Regions from separate parts of the Achromobacter sp. RW408 genome, predicted to be linked through region 1. Evidence: predicted binding sites of a transcription regulator. Region 1 holds the regulator's gene; the other holds the start of a gene.
What was found. Region 1 encodes FliA, which starts transcription of late flagellar genes. Its sites were predicted from a motif close to CTAAAGTTTNNNNNNNNNNNGCCGNTA; they were not measured.
Positions count from the first base shown of each region.

Region 2: a site for FliA is predicted at 2,154-2,180, ahead of DK459_RS14540 (flagellar protein FlaG). Genes of this name have one in related genera too.

Region 1 is NZ_QHHO01000049.1:1,195,569-1,202,192, forward strand. It holds gene DK459_RS25015 (flagellin) at 1-538, opposite strand, end outside; gene DK459_RS25020 (class I SAM-dependent methyltransferase) at 731-2,329, opposite strand; gene DK459_RS25025 (RNA polymerase sigma factor FliA) at 2,537-3,298, opposite strand; gene flhD (flagellar transcriptional regulator FlhD) at 3,730-4,053, shown strand; gene flhC (flagellar transcriptional regulator FlhC) at 4,085-4,666, shown strand; gene motA (flagellar motor stator protein MotA) at 4,784-5,653, shown strand; gene motB (flagellar motor protein MotB) at 5,665-6,624, shown strand, end outside.
Region 2 is NZ_QHHO01000046.1:971,023-977,646, forward strand. It holds gene fliS (flagellar export chaperone FliS) at 1-157, opposite strand, end outside; gene fliD (flagellar filament capping protein FliD) at 176-1,564, opposite strand; gene DK459_RS14540 (flagellar protein FlaG) at 1,709-2,086, opposite strand; gene DK459_RS14545 (IclR family transcriptional regulator) at 2,230-2,967, shown strand; gene DK459_RS14550 (acyl-CoA dehydrogenase family protein) at 3,005-4,171, opposite strand; gene DK459_RS14555 (CaiB/BaiF CoA-transferase family protein) at 4,171-5,397, opposite strand; gene DK459_RS14560 (tripartite tricarboxylate transporter substrate binding protein) at 5,400-6,371, opposite strand; gene DK459_RS14565 (cupin domain-containing protein) at 6,450-6,624, opposite strand, start outside.

The DNA of each region.
Region 1 (6,624 bases):
CCTTGCCGTTGACGTTGAAGCCGTCCAGGCCCAGCGTCTTGACGCTGATTTCGGTCAGGTTCAGGGTGATGGTTTCACCGTCGTTGGCGCCGACTTGCAGGGTCAGCGGCTTGGCCGAACCCGACAGGACCTTCACGCCGTTGAAGTCGGTTTGTTGCGAGATACGGTCGATGTCGGCCAGACGCTGGTTGATTTCGTCTTGCATCGAATCCAGCTGCTCTTGCGAGTAGCTGCCGTTGCCGGCCTGCACGGCCAGTTCGCGGACACGCTGCAGGTGGGTGTTGACTTCGGAGGCGGCGCCTTCCGTCGTCTGGGCCAGCGAGATGCCGTCGTTGGCGTTACGGGCGGCTTGGGTCAGGCCCTTGACGTTCGCGGTGAAGCGGTTGGCAATGGCCATGCCGGCGGCGTCGTCCTTGGCGCTGTTGATGCGCAGGCCCGACGACAGGCGTTCGATGGCGGTACCCAGGGCGGACTGGGACTTGTTCAGGTTGTTCTGGGCAACCAGCGACAAGTAGTTGGTGTTGATGACTGCAGCCATGTTTAGGCTCCCAAGAGAGAAAGGCTTCTTCAAACCGGGCAGCTAGGCCGCCCAACTGTGTAACGGGAATACGCATTTTTGGTGCGATAGTTCTTCCGTTGCCAGGATTACGGCGCCCCAGGATCGTTCTTTAGGGCAAAACTCAAGAATTCTCAAATTTTTTGGGGGCCGAGTCTGAAGAGGCCTCAATCGTCAGTGCAGCACCGCCATCTTTTGCAGATTGGCCAGGACTTGCTTGAGCAGATCCTGGGCGATCGCGTCCAGATTGGTCGCGTTCTTCACGGATTGGCCGCTGGGGTGCCGCAGCTTGTTGGCGGCCAGCGCGGTACGCAACTGATTGCGCAGCGCGACCAGGGTCTGCTTGCCGTCCAGCCGGTCCATGACGAACTTGATGATTTCGTCGGTGGGTGGATTCAATGTCTGGTGCCACAGGTTGTACGCGCCAACTTGCGTCTGCTGCGTCGCAAGCAGGGAGGCCAGGCCGGGGATGAGCCGGGGCTTGGCGGATATCCTGTCCTGGTACGGAGCCGGCTCCAGCCGATACTGCAAGGCGCCCATATTGAGCAGCGTCACCAGGTGCACATATATGGTCGTGTCCAGTTCTTCTTCGCTGAGTCCGGTGGCATGGGGGCGGACGAGGCTGCGTAATTCGGAAAAAGGAACGGTGGCCGGCCACGCCAGGCGCAGACGGTCGACCAGTGCGATGAGTCCTGGATCGGACGTCGTCAAGGTTTTTCCCGTGCGTCCTTGATAACGGTGTTCGCCCGGGGGCGAGTCCGCGGCGTCCGGGGGCGCCAGGTCCAGTAGCGCCGTGAAATGCATATCGGCAAATCCACTGGCTTCGGGTTGTTCCAGCGCGTTGGCCGCTTGGTCGGCATGGACAAGCAGGCTGCGTCGGAATTGGCGCCCGATCGCGATATCCAGAAATTGCTCGCGCACAGCACGGTCGAACCCTTGCGATACCTGTTGATGGTGCGCGGCAACGTGGTTGCCGTAGTTGGTCGATATCGACGTTTCCGGCATTGCATCAGCCAGATAGGCCAGGCGGTGTTGCTGTGCCTGGGCAACGAACTCCAGGAAGTAGCAGGGCGAATTTACCGCTTCCAGGTACTCGTGCTGTAGATAATGGTTGGGTTGTGAGCGCAAATGTTGGGCAAGGTGGCGTATCGCAATCGCTTGCGCATTGGATTCAGCTGTGCCGTGCTCCAGCATGGAGAGTATTTCCCGCGCTTTGGTCAGCTTTTCTGCGCTGGTGCTGGCGCCGAACGTGCCCAGCACGAGCGCGTCGCGCACCACCTCCGAGACTTTCCAACCGGGATAAGTGTTGTAGCTGATATACGCTACGCCGGCCGGCGCCAGATTCTCGCGGCAGACTCGCATGAGCCCCTCGCGAACCTCCGCGGGAATCCAACTGTAGACGCCGTGCGTGATGATGTAGTCGAACTGGCCGAAATCCGGGGTGATGTCTGTCAGGCTCATGGCGAGCAACTCGATATTGCGCAGCCCGAGCCGCTCGATGACCTGGCGGCCTTCCGACACCTGTGCCGAGGATAGGTCCACGCCGACGATTTTTGCGTCGGGGTGGGCAGCCGCGAAAGGCAGGAGATTGCCGCCCGCCGCGCATCCGATTTCCAGGACGCGCGCCTGATTGAGCGGCGGCGCCGCGTGTCCGAACAGATGGGCTACCGCCCGCAGTTGGCCTGGCGCGCTATGGGAGATGGCGTTTGAAACATAGGGCGTTTCGTCGTAGGCGTTGGAAATCGCCTGGTTCAACAGATCGGGTTCGGTCATCTTGGAGTCCGTGTCGAGGCGGCCGCAACTTTGGCCGCTTGGTCGCGCGCGTAGGCAAAGGCATTGTGCAGGCGACAGCCTATCAGCCGATGGTGGATGCGGAAGGCTTGAAAAAGGGCGGAAAGAGCCCGGGTTTCGTCGGGTGGGAGGCCGATACAGACTGGTCCCGGATTTGTGCGGACCACATCGGCACGAACGTGCGCGGTCTCAGATGATCTGCGCGATCTGCCCTTCCTGGGGCAGGTCCTGCCAGGCCTGTTCGCGCAGCTTGGCGCGGATGCGGGCGGTGGCCTGCGAGCGCAACTGGCAGACGCGGGCCTCGGTCACGTTCATGATCGCGCCGATTTCCTTCAGGTTCAGGCCTTGCTCGTAGCACAGCGACAACAACAGTTTCTCGCGGTCGGGCAGCGAGTCGATGGCGTGGATCAGCGCCTGGCGGAAATCACCGGCCAGCAGGGAATCGAGCGGATTGCCGCTGGCCGCGCCGTGGTTCAGCGTGGCGGTCCAGTCGGACTGGCCGGAGCCCGAGCCCGTATCGGGTTCGGTCGCGAAATCCTCGTAGTGGACGATCTGCACACCCTGCGCGTCGTGCAGAAGCGTCTGATATTCGTTCAGCGGGATCTCCATCTGCTGGGCGATCTCGGCTTCCGTGGGCGCGCGCATCAGTCGCTGTTCCAGCGACTGGATGGCCTGTTCGATCTTGCGGGCCTTGGCGCGCACGCTGCGCGGCAGCCAATCCTGGCCGCGCAGCTCATCGAGCATGGCGCCGCGGATGCGGGTGGTGGCGTAGGTCTCGAACTGCGCGTCGGCCGTTTCCTGGTAACGCCGCACGGCGTCCAGCAGGCCGATCATGCCGGCCTGGATCAGGTCGTCCAGTTCGACGCTGGCGGGCAGCCGGGCGAGCAATTGCAGGGCCAGCTTCCGCACTAGCGGGGCATATTCGACCAAGCTGTCATCTGCGTGGGGCATTGCGGGAGTGTCAGGCGGTGTCCATCGTGACGCATTGTCGGTTGTTGTCAATTTGCGACATTGTCGACAAACGCGCGGCTGCGCTAAAGCTAGCAAGATTCTGTCATCGGCAAGGTGTCATTGTCGGTAAAAGACGGTATTTCATTCCTTAAAGCACGCAACGTTTTGAATGCTTATTTGCCAAATTGACGTACATTTGTGAGGACTTTCTATGTCAAGGTGTATCTAAAGTCTCAAGTTGCGCAATATCAACAAAGATTTGTCATATAAGTCATAGAAAATGACATGACCTGTGGTAAATTTTACTTAAATTGCGAACAAATGATACATTTCGCATTAAAACAGGATGCAGCGGGCAGGGTGCAACAGATGTTGCCAAATGCTTTTGGTTATCAAGCCCCTTCGGTGGGATAGGGAATAGGGAGTCGGGCGTGCAACAAGTCGAAAATTCTTTGCTGGCAGATATCCGTGAAGTGAATCTGTCCTATCTACTTCTCGCGCAGCGCATGCTGCGCGATGACTATGCTGCATCGATGTTCCGCCTGGGTTTCAGCAACGAGGTTGCCGATATCCTGATGCGTCTTTCTCCGGCCCAGCTGGTGAAGCTGGCCAGCTCCAGCTCGCTCCTGTGCCGCTTCCGTTTCGATGACTACAGCCTGCTGTCTGCCCTGACGCACGACGTGCTGGGTGGTGCGCTGCAGCAAGCGCACGCGACGATCCTGCTGGCCAAGCAACCTGTTGAAGAACTGGCCTGACGGCCGGTCGACTCCCACTCGGATACGTGCAATGGCCACCAAGAGCGTTTCGCAGGAAGCGGATGACATCCTGCTAGCCAGCTCCATGATCACCCTGGGCGCGCGGCTGCAGGTGCTGGAGGCGGAAACCAGCCTCAGCCATGACCGCCTGGCCCGTCTCTACCGCGAAATCCGCGGCTGCTCGCCACCGAAGGGCATGCTGCCTTTTTCGGTCGACTGGTTCATGACCTGGTTGCCGAACATTCATTCGTCGTTGTTCTACAACGTGTATTCGTTCCTGAACGCGCGTACCAGCAGCAAGGGTATCCGCGCCATCATCGACGCCTACCGCTTGTATCTCGAGAACGCCGGCGTCGACAACGCCGAATCGGCCGAGCCGGTGCTCAGTTTCACCCGCGCCTGGATGCTGGTGCGGTTTTTCGACAGCGGCATGCTGCAACTTTCCGCCTGCCGCCAGTGCGGCGGGCATTTCATCGCGCATGCGCATGATCCCCAGTCGGATTTCGTGTGCGCGATCTGCCGTCCGCCACCCCGGGCCGGCAAGACCCGCGCCGCCGCCAAGGCGCGCGCGGGCAGCCGATCCGTGCCAGCCGTAGACGCCGCCCGTTCCTGAGCGGCGCGTCCAAATACATCAAAAGCCCTGGAAAACTCCCCGTAACCCGCCTTTTTGGGACGGGGGGAACAGGGGATCATTGACGCCGGTTTTAGACTTCGTTGGCAGGGGCCTGATGTGTTGATTGTTATCGGTTTTCTAGTGGTGATCGTGTCGGTCATCGGCAGCTTCGTAGCGCTGGGCGGCCACATGGGCGCGCTCTACCAGCCGTTCGAGTTGACGCTGATCTTCGGCGCGGCCTTCGGCGCCTTCCTGGCCGGCAACAGCAAGAAATCGCTGATGCTCGTCAAGAAGGCACTGCCCGACACGCTGAAAAGCTCGCGCTACGGCAAGGACGTCTACATGGAGCTCATGGCGCTCCTGTACGTGTTGCTGAACAAGGCGCGCCGCGAAGGCCTGATGGCGATCGAATCGCACATCGAGGATCCGGCCTCCAGTCCGATCTTCAGCGAGTATCCGCGCATCGCCAAGGACGAGAAGCTCATGGAGTTCATCACGGACTACCTGCGCATCATGATCAGCGGCAACATGAGCTCGTTCGAGATCGAAACGCTCATGGACGAGGAAATCGAAACCTACCGCCACGAACGTGAAGTGCCTGCCAGCATGATCCGGCAGATGGCCGACGGCCTGCCCGCGTTCGGTATCGTGGCCGCGGTGCTGGGCGTGATCAAGGCGCTGGCCGCCGTGGACCAGCCGCCCGCGATTCTCGGCGACCTGATCTCCAAGGCCATGGTCGGCACCTTCCTGGGCATCCTGCTGGCCTACGGCTTCGTCGGCCCGCTGGCCTCGCGCATCGAGCGCCGCACCGACGAGGCCATGAAGGTGCTGGAATGCATCAAGACCACGCTGCTGGCCAGCATGAACGGCTATCCGCCCCAGCTGGCGGTGGAATTCGGCCGCAAGGTGCTGTACTCGTCGGTGCGTCCGACTTTCGGTGAGCTGGAAGAACACGTCCGGCAGACCAAGTCCACCGCCAAGGCCTGACGGAGCGGGCCATGAGCACGGTAAACAACCACCGTGTGGTGATCCGCCGCAAGAAGGTCCACGGCGGCGGGCACCACGGCGGCAGCTGGAAGATCGCCTACGCCGACTTCATCACGGCGATGATGGCGTTCTTCCTGGTGATGTGGCTGATCAGCATCGTGCCGCGCGAGGAACTGAAGGGCATTGCCGAGTACTTCCGCATGCCCCTGCGCGTGGCGCTGACCGGCGGCCCCAGCAGTTCGGCCGAGACCAGCGCGGTTCCCGGCGGCGGACGCGACCCCCTGCGCAACGACGGCGACGAGCGCCGCGCCCAGGGCAACCGGGTCGAGGCCCAGCCCAAGGGCGACGCCGAGCGGCGCGACCAGCATCGGCTGGAAAACCTCAAGAAGCGGCTGGAAAACGTCATCGAGAACAGCCCGGTGCTGAAAAGCTTCCGGCCCCAATTGCTGATCGACATGACCACCGAAGGCCTGCGGATCCAGATCATCGACAACCAGAACCGCCCCATGTTCGCCACCGGCCGCGCCGAAGTGCAGCCGTACATGCGCGACATCCTGCGGGAATTGGGGCCGGTTCTGAACGAGCTGCCCAACAAGGTCAGCATCTCGGGCCACACCGACGCGTCGCAGTATGCGCGCGGCGAACGCGCCTACAGCAACTGGGAACTCTCGGCCGATCGTGCCAATGCCTCGCGCCAGGAACTGGTGGCCGGCGGCATGAACGAAAGCAAGGTCATGCGCATCCAGGGCCTGTCATCGAGCATGAGCCTGGTTAAAGATGATCCGTATGCGGCCGTTAATAGACGTATCAGCCTGGTGGTGCTCAATCAGAGCACCCAGCGGCGCATCGAAAACGAGAACGCCGCGGCCGCGGACGTCAGCGCCAAGGATGCCCGCGAGGTTGGGACGGCCGTGGAGGCGGTGAATGCCGCCGCCCAGGCCACGACGGCAACCAAGCAAGGCGAACCGGCG
Region 2 (6,624 bases), on a different contig from region 1:
GGTGGATGCGCGCCTGCCCGATCGCTGCCCGGGCACCCAGGTACAGCAGGGTGATCAGCCGCTCGGGGCTCGCGCCCAGCACCTGGGTTTCCAGGCCGATATCGGCGTAGGAGCGGACGGATTGGGACCCTGTGGGGCGGCGGGCGGCGTAAGTCATTAATGCATCTTCTACAGGTTATTTGCTCGATTTGTTCATCGCCGCAAATTGTTGGGTCAGGTAGTTGGCGGTGGTCTGCATCTGCATGTAGAACTTGTCCAGCGCCACGAAACGCGTGCGCATCTGGTCGATTTCCGCGTCGCTGGCGGCCTTGGCGCGCTTTTGCTGGGCGTCCAGGTCGCTCATCGTCTTGGCCAGGCCGTCGGTGCGTGTCTTCAGCGAACCGGTGCTGCCCAGCACGTCCTTGAAGGCGGCTTCGAAGTTCTTGGCCAGGCCGTGTTCGCCGGTCAGCAGCTTGGTGACGTCGGCGGGGTTGCCGGTCAGCGCCTTGTCCAGCTTGGTCTGGTCAAGCTTGAGCTGGCGCGTCTGCGGGTCGGTGGTGATGCCCAGGTCGGCCAGCGAGCGGACGGTGCCTTCGCCCAGCACGGCCTGCAGCGCGTTGGTCACGGACGACTGGATCGAGCGCGTGGTGCCGTCGCCGGTCAGCGGCTGGTTGGTGGCGGCCTTTGCGTCGAAGGCCGTCAGGTTCTTGATGGTCGTCTGCAGCGCGTTGTAGGTCTTGACGAAGTCCTGGATGGCCTTGTTGGCGACCGACGTGTCGGATTCGAGCTTGAGCGTGATCGGCTTGCCGGCCTCGGTTTTCTCGGTCAGGTTCAGCGTGACGCCGTCGATGGCCTTGGACACGTTGTTCGAACCGCTCTTGACCGTGATGCCGTTGATGACCACTTCGGCGTCTTCGGCCTTGGTGTTGGCCATGCCGGTAGTGGTGCCGTCGGCGGCGGTGCTGAAGGACAGGATGTCCTTGAGCGACTGGTCGCCGGTGACGGTGATGTTCTTGACCGAGGCCTGGACGCCGGTGTCCTTGGCCGTCAGCATCAGGTAGTTGTTGCCGTTGCCGTCGTTGATGACGGTGGCGCGCAGGCCGGACTTGTCGTCGGCGTTGATGGCCTTGACGATGCCGTTGAGCGAGGTGTCGCCCTTCAGGTCGATGGTGCGCTTGGTGCCGTCGGCCAGTTCGATCTCGAACGAGCCGGTGTCGCCGTGCTTGGCGGTGCGGTCGGCCACGGCGCCCGATTGCAGGCTCTGGGCACGGGCCAGGTTGTTCACGGTGATGGTGTACTGGCCCGCGACGGCGCCCTCGGCGGCCACGGTGGCCGTCAAGGCGTTACCGCCGGTCACGCTGCCCTTGATGGCAGCCATCGTCTCGGTCTTGCCCAGCACGCCGGCCGACTTCTGCAGGGCTTCCAGCGCGCTTTGCAACTGCGCGTAGGCGTCGATGCGGGTCTTGTAGCTTTCGGCGCGGGTGGTGTAGATCGAGAGCTTCTTATCCTCGGCGGTCTGCAGGTCGGACAGGATCTTTTCCAGGGGCAGACCGGAAACCGAACCGAGGTTAGTGATAGAGGCCATGTGAAATTCCTTCCTAGCGATGCGATTCTGTCAAAAATAGGGTGCCGGCGATTGGCCGGGTAAGGGCATAAGGCGGGCCTAATTCGATGCTTCCATCATCGATTGGCGCCAAAACGGGCACAGCAGAAAATATCGGGTGCCATATCAAGCCGTGGTTTTGATGCCGTTTCCTTGCATGTTGACGATCATTTTGGCGATCTTCAGTACGGCTTCACTCGGGATGGTGCGTATGACGTCCCCTGATTCGGCGTCAACCACGGACACCACCACCTGGTGCACGTCGGGGTCGACCTCGAACTGCAGCTGGGTGGACCAGGCCTTCATTTGCTCGTTGATTTCATCGAGCGCCTTTTCCAGGGGCAGCTTCTGGGAAGTCGACTGCTCCGACGTGGCGGTGTCGGCGCCGCCGCTCTGGCTGCTGGCGACCGGCGGCGCGACGGTGACCGACGGATCGACGGCGACCGGCACGGGCGCGACCGGCGTCGGCGCGAACGTAGCGGGGGCTAAGGGGGTTACGGCCATGATCACTCCAACGGCGATGTGGGCGTCTCGGAGGAACGCGCTGTTTTCAGGGAATTCTCAGCTACGATTACGGCAGTCCCGCAGGGAACTTTAGGCCCGGGCGCGGACGGATGTTTCATGTGCTAACAAGTTGGGATCGGGCAATGAGTGTCAAGACGGCGTTGCGAGTCATAGAAATCATCGAAACCTACGCCCGGGAGAAGCGCGCATTGCCCCTGTCGGAACTGGCCCGGCTGCTGGACGTGCCGGTATCCAGCTGCCTGGCGCTGATCCGCACCCTGACCGGGCTGGGCTATCTCTATGAAACCGGCCGCCGCCAGGGGTACTACCCGACCGGCCGCCTGCTGGCGATGGCGCAGCGCATCGCCCGCGCCGATCCGGTGCTGGACCGGGTCTACCCCAGCCTGGTCGAGCTGCGCGACGCGACCCGCGAAACCGTCGTGTTCGCCAAGCTGGCGCAGGACGGCCGGGTGGTCTACCTGGATGTGCTGGACTCGCCCCATACGATCCGATACGCGCCGGTTGCCGGCGAGTTCAAGGACGTACACGCCAATTCGCTGGGGAAAGCGCTCATGTCGCTGATGGACGGGCCGGCCCGCGATGCGCTCCTGGCGGCCACGCCGCTGACACGCTACAACGAGCGCACGCTGGTCACCCGCGACGCGGTATTGCAGGACATCGACCGGTCGCGCCAGCGCGGCTGGTTCATGAACAGCGGCGAGTCGATTCCCGATGTCGGCGCCATCGCCTGGCCGGTGACGCTGTCGGGCGAGCACTACGCCATCTCGGTGGGCGGCCCGATCTACCGCATCGAGCCGTGCCAGGAGGAATACGCCCGCATTTTGCGTTCGGCCTGCACCGGGCTGGAACAGCAATCCTGAGCCCGGCCGTGGCCGGCCGGCGCGGACGGGCGCGGGTTCAATAGGACTTCGGCAGCCCCAGCACTTTTTCCGCGATGAAGCACATGATCAGCTGCGGGCTGACCGGCGCGATGCGCGGAATGAAGCTTTCGCGCAGCAGCCGTTCCACGTGGTATTCCTTGGCGTAGCCCATGCCGCCCAGTGTCATCACCGCCGTCTGGCAGGCGTTGTAGCCGGCTTCGGCCGCCAGGTACTTGGCGGCGTTGGCGGCCGGGCCGCAGGGCTGGCCGGCGTCGTACAGGCTGGCGGCCTTGAATACCATCAGGTCGGCGGCCTCCAACTGCATCCAGGCCTGCGCCAGGGGATGTTGGATGCCCTGGTTCTGGCCGATCGGCCGGCCGAACACCTTGCGCTCGCCTGCATAGCGCACCGCCCGCTCCAGGGCGGCGCGGCCGATGCCGACCGCCTCGGCGGCGATCAGGATGCGTTCCGGATTCAGGCCGTGCAGGATGTATTCGAAGCCGCGGCCTTCCTCGCCGATGCGGTCGGCGACCGGAATCCGCAGGCCGTCGATGAACAGCATGTTCGAGTCCACCGCCTTGCGGCCCATCTTCTCGATCTCGCGCACCTCGACCTTGGCCCGGTCCAGGTCCGTATAGAACAGCGACAGCCCCTGGGTGGGCTTGGCCACGTCCGCCAGCGGCGTGGTGCGCGCCAGCAGCAGCATCTTGTCGGCCACCTGGGCGGTCGAGATCCAGATCTTGCGGCCATGCACCACGTATTCGTTGCCCTGGCGCACGGCGCGGGTGCCGAGTTTGGTGGTGTCCAGGCCGGCATCGGGCTCGGTCACGGCGAAGCAGGCCTTCTCGCGGCCCGAGATCAGCGGCGGCAACCAGCGGGCGCGCTGCTCGTCGTTGCCGAACACCACCACCGGGTTCAGGCCGAAGATGTTCATGTGCACGGCCGAGGCGCCGGTGAAGCCGGCGCCCGAGGCGGCAATGGTCTGCATCATCAGCGCGGCCTCGGTCATGCCCAGGCCGGCGCCGCCGTGCTCCTGCGGCATGGCGATGCCGAGCCAGCCGTCGCGCGCCAGGTCGGCGTGCAGCGGCTCGGGGAAACCGCCCTCGCGGTCGCGTTCCAGCCAGTAGTCGTCGGGATAGCGTTCGCAGATGCGCGACACGGCGTCGCGCAGGGCCAGTTGGTCGGGGGTGAATTCGAAGTCCATCAGTGGGTTCCGTCCTGGGTGATGCGATGGGAGAAGAGGGCGTCGATGGCCGCGTCGTCGTAGCCGGCCTCGGCCAGCACTTCGCGGCTGTGCTGGCCCAGCGTGGGCGCCGGGCGGCGGATGGCGGTCGGCGTGCCCTGGTAGCGGCCAAGGGGGGCGGGGGTGCGCAGGCGGCCTTCGGTGGGGTGGTCCTGCTGCTGCACGAAGCCGGTGGCCGCCAGGTGTTCGTCCCCCAGCAGGTCGTCGACCGTGTAGAGCTGCGAGGCGGGGATGTCGGCTTGCGCCAGGTCCCGCAGCCAGTCCTGGCTGGGACGGGCGCGGATCACGTCGGCGACGAAGGCGTAGACCTCGTCGATGTGCGCCGCGCGCGCGCCGTGGGTGTGGAAGCGCGGGTCCTGGCCGAGTTCGGGCTGGCCGATCAAGGCAAAGAAGTTGCGCCAGTGCTTGTCGTTGTAGATCAGCAGGCAGATGTAGCCGTCGGCCGTGGCGTACGGGCGGCGGTGTGGCGCCAGCAGCCGCGCATAGCCGGTGGGCCCCAGCGGCGGCTCGAAGGTCGCGCCGCCCAGATGGTCGCCCAGCACCAGGTGGGCCATGCCTTCGAACATGGGGATTTCAACCTGTTGGCCCTGGCCGCTGGCGCGGGCGTGAAGGACCGCCGAGACCAGGGCGATGCCCACGTGCAGGCCCACCGCGCGGTCCGCCAGCGTCAGCGGCGCATAGCGCGGCACGTCGCCGCTTTGCTGCGCGGACAGCGCGGCGATGCCGGTCTGGCCCTGGATCAGGTCGTCGTAGGCCGGGCGGCCGGCATAGGGGCCGGTCTCGCCGAAGCCGTAGGCGCCCAGGTAGACGATGCGCGGGTTGCGCGCGGCCACCGCCTCGTACGACAGGCCCAGGCGCGCCATGGCCTGGGGGCGGATGTTGTAGAGCAGGGCGTCGCAGCTCTCGGCCAGCCGCAGGCAGGCCTCGCGGCCCTCGGGCGTCTTCAGGTCCAGTACCACCGACCGCTTGTTGCGGTTCAGGTGTAGGTACAGGTGCCCCATGCCCGGGTTGCGCATGGGGCCGACGGCGCGCATGTTGTCACCCGCCGGCGACTCCACCTTGATGACGTCCGCGCCCAGGTCGGCCAGCACCTGGGTGGCGTAGGGACCCATCACGACCGAGCTCAGGTCCAGGATGCGCACGCCGGCGAGGGGGCCGGCGGCCTGCGGGGGGGCTGCGTGGGGCATCGTCATTGCTGCTCGATCCCCGCGTCGCGGATCAGCTTGCCCCACAGGTCGCGCTGTTCGCTGACGAACTGCGCGAAGGCCTCGGGCGAACTGGAGAAGGCGTCAAAGCCCAGGCCGGCCAGGCGCTTGCGCACGTCGGGCTTGGCCACCACCTGCTTGATGGCGTCGTTGAGCCTGGCCACCACTTCGGGCGGCATGCCGGCCGGACCGAAGTAGCCGTTCCAGGAATTCAGGTCGAAATCCTGCACGCCCGACTCCGCCATGGACGGCAGGTCCGGCACGATGGCGCTGCGCTCGGCGGTGGACACCGCCAGCGCCCGCAACTGGCCCGACTGCACGAACGGCAGGCCGGATGCCAGGTCGGTGAACATGAAGTCGACCTGGCCCCCGACCACGTCGGTCAGGCCTTGCGGCGTGCCCTTGTAAGGCACGTGCAGGATGTCGATCCTGGCGCGGTTGGCCAGCGTGGCGCCGGCCACGATGCCGGTGCTGTTGCCGCTGGCGTAGGTGATGCGGCCCGGGTGCTGGCGCGCATCGGCCACCAGGTCGGCCACGGTCTTCCAGGGCCGCTTGGGGTTGACCACCAGGATGAAGGGCAGGTTGCCGCCGCGCGCGATGGGCGTGAAGTCCTTGACCGGGTCGTAGGGAATGTTCTTCATCAGCCAGGGCGCGGCCGAGTGCGAGGTGTTGGTGGTGACGAACAGCGTGTAGCCGTCCGGCTTGGCGCGCGCGACGTAGTTGGCGGCGATGGTGGCGTTGGCGCCGGGCTTGTTCTCGACCACGATCTGCTGTCCCAGGATGGTCGACAGCTCGGCGCCAAAGATGCGCCCGACGGCGTCGGTGCCCGAGCCGGCCGGGAACGGCACGATCAGCGTGATGGGTTTGTTCGGATAGTCCGCGGCATGGGCAGCGGGCAAGGCCAGCAGGCTGGCGCCGCCGAGCAGGGCGGCGCGCAACAGGCGGTGAAGTTGCATGGTTTGTCTCTCCAGATGGTGGGAAACCGGGCGCGGCTTCTGCGGCCGCTGCCCGGGGATGCCGGTGGCCCCGGCGCCTCAGGCGCCGGTTGCGGGCGCGGGAAAACCGCGGATGACGCGGTCGGGCGATTCTTCGTAGGGCGGCGTGTAGATCACCAGCAGCCGCGCCGGCTCGTCGCTGGTGACGGTGAAGACGTGCGGGATGTCCGGCGGGAAGTAGCAGCAATCGCCAGGCCCCATGTCGGCCCATTCG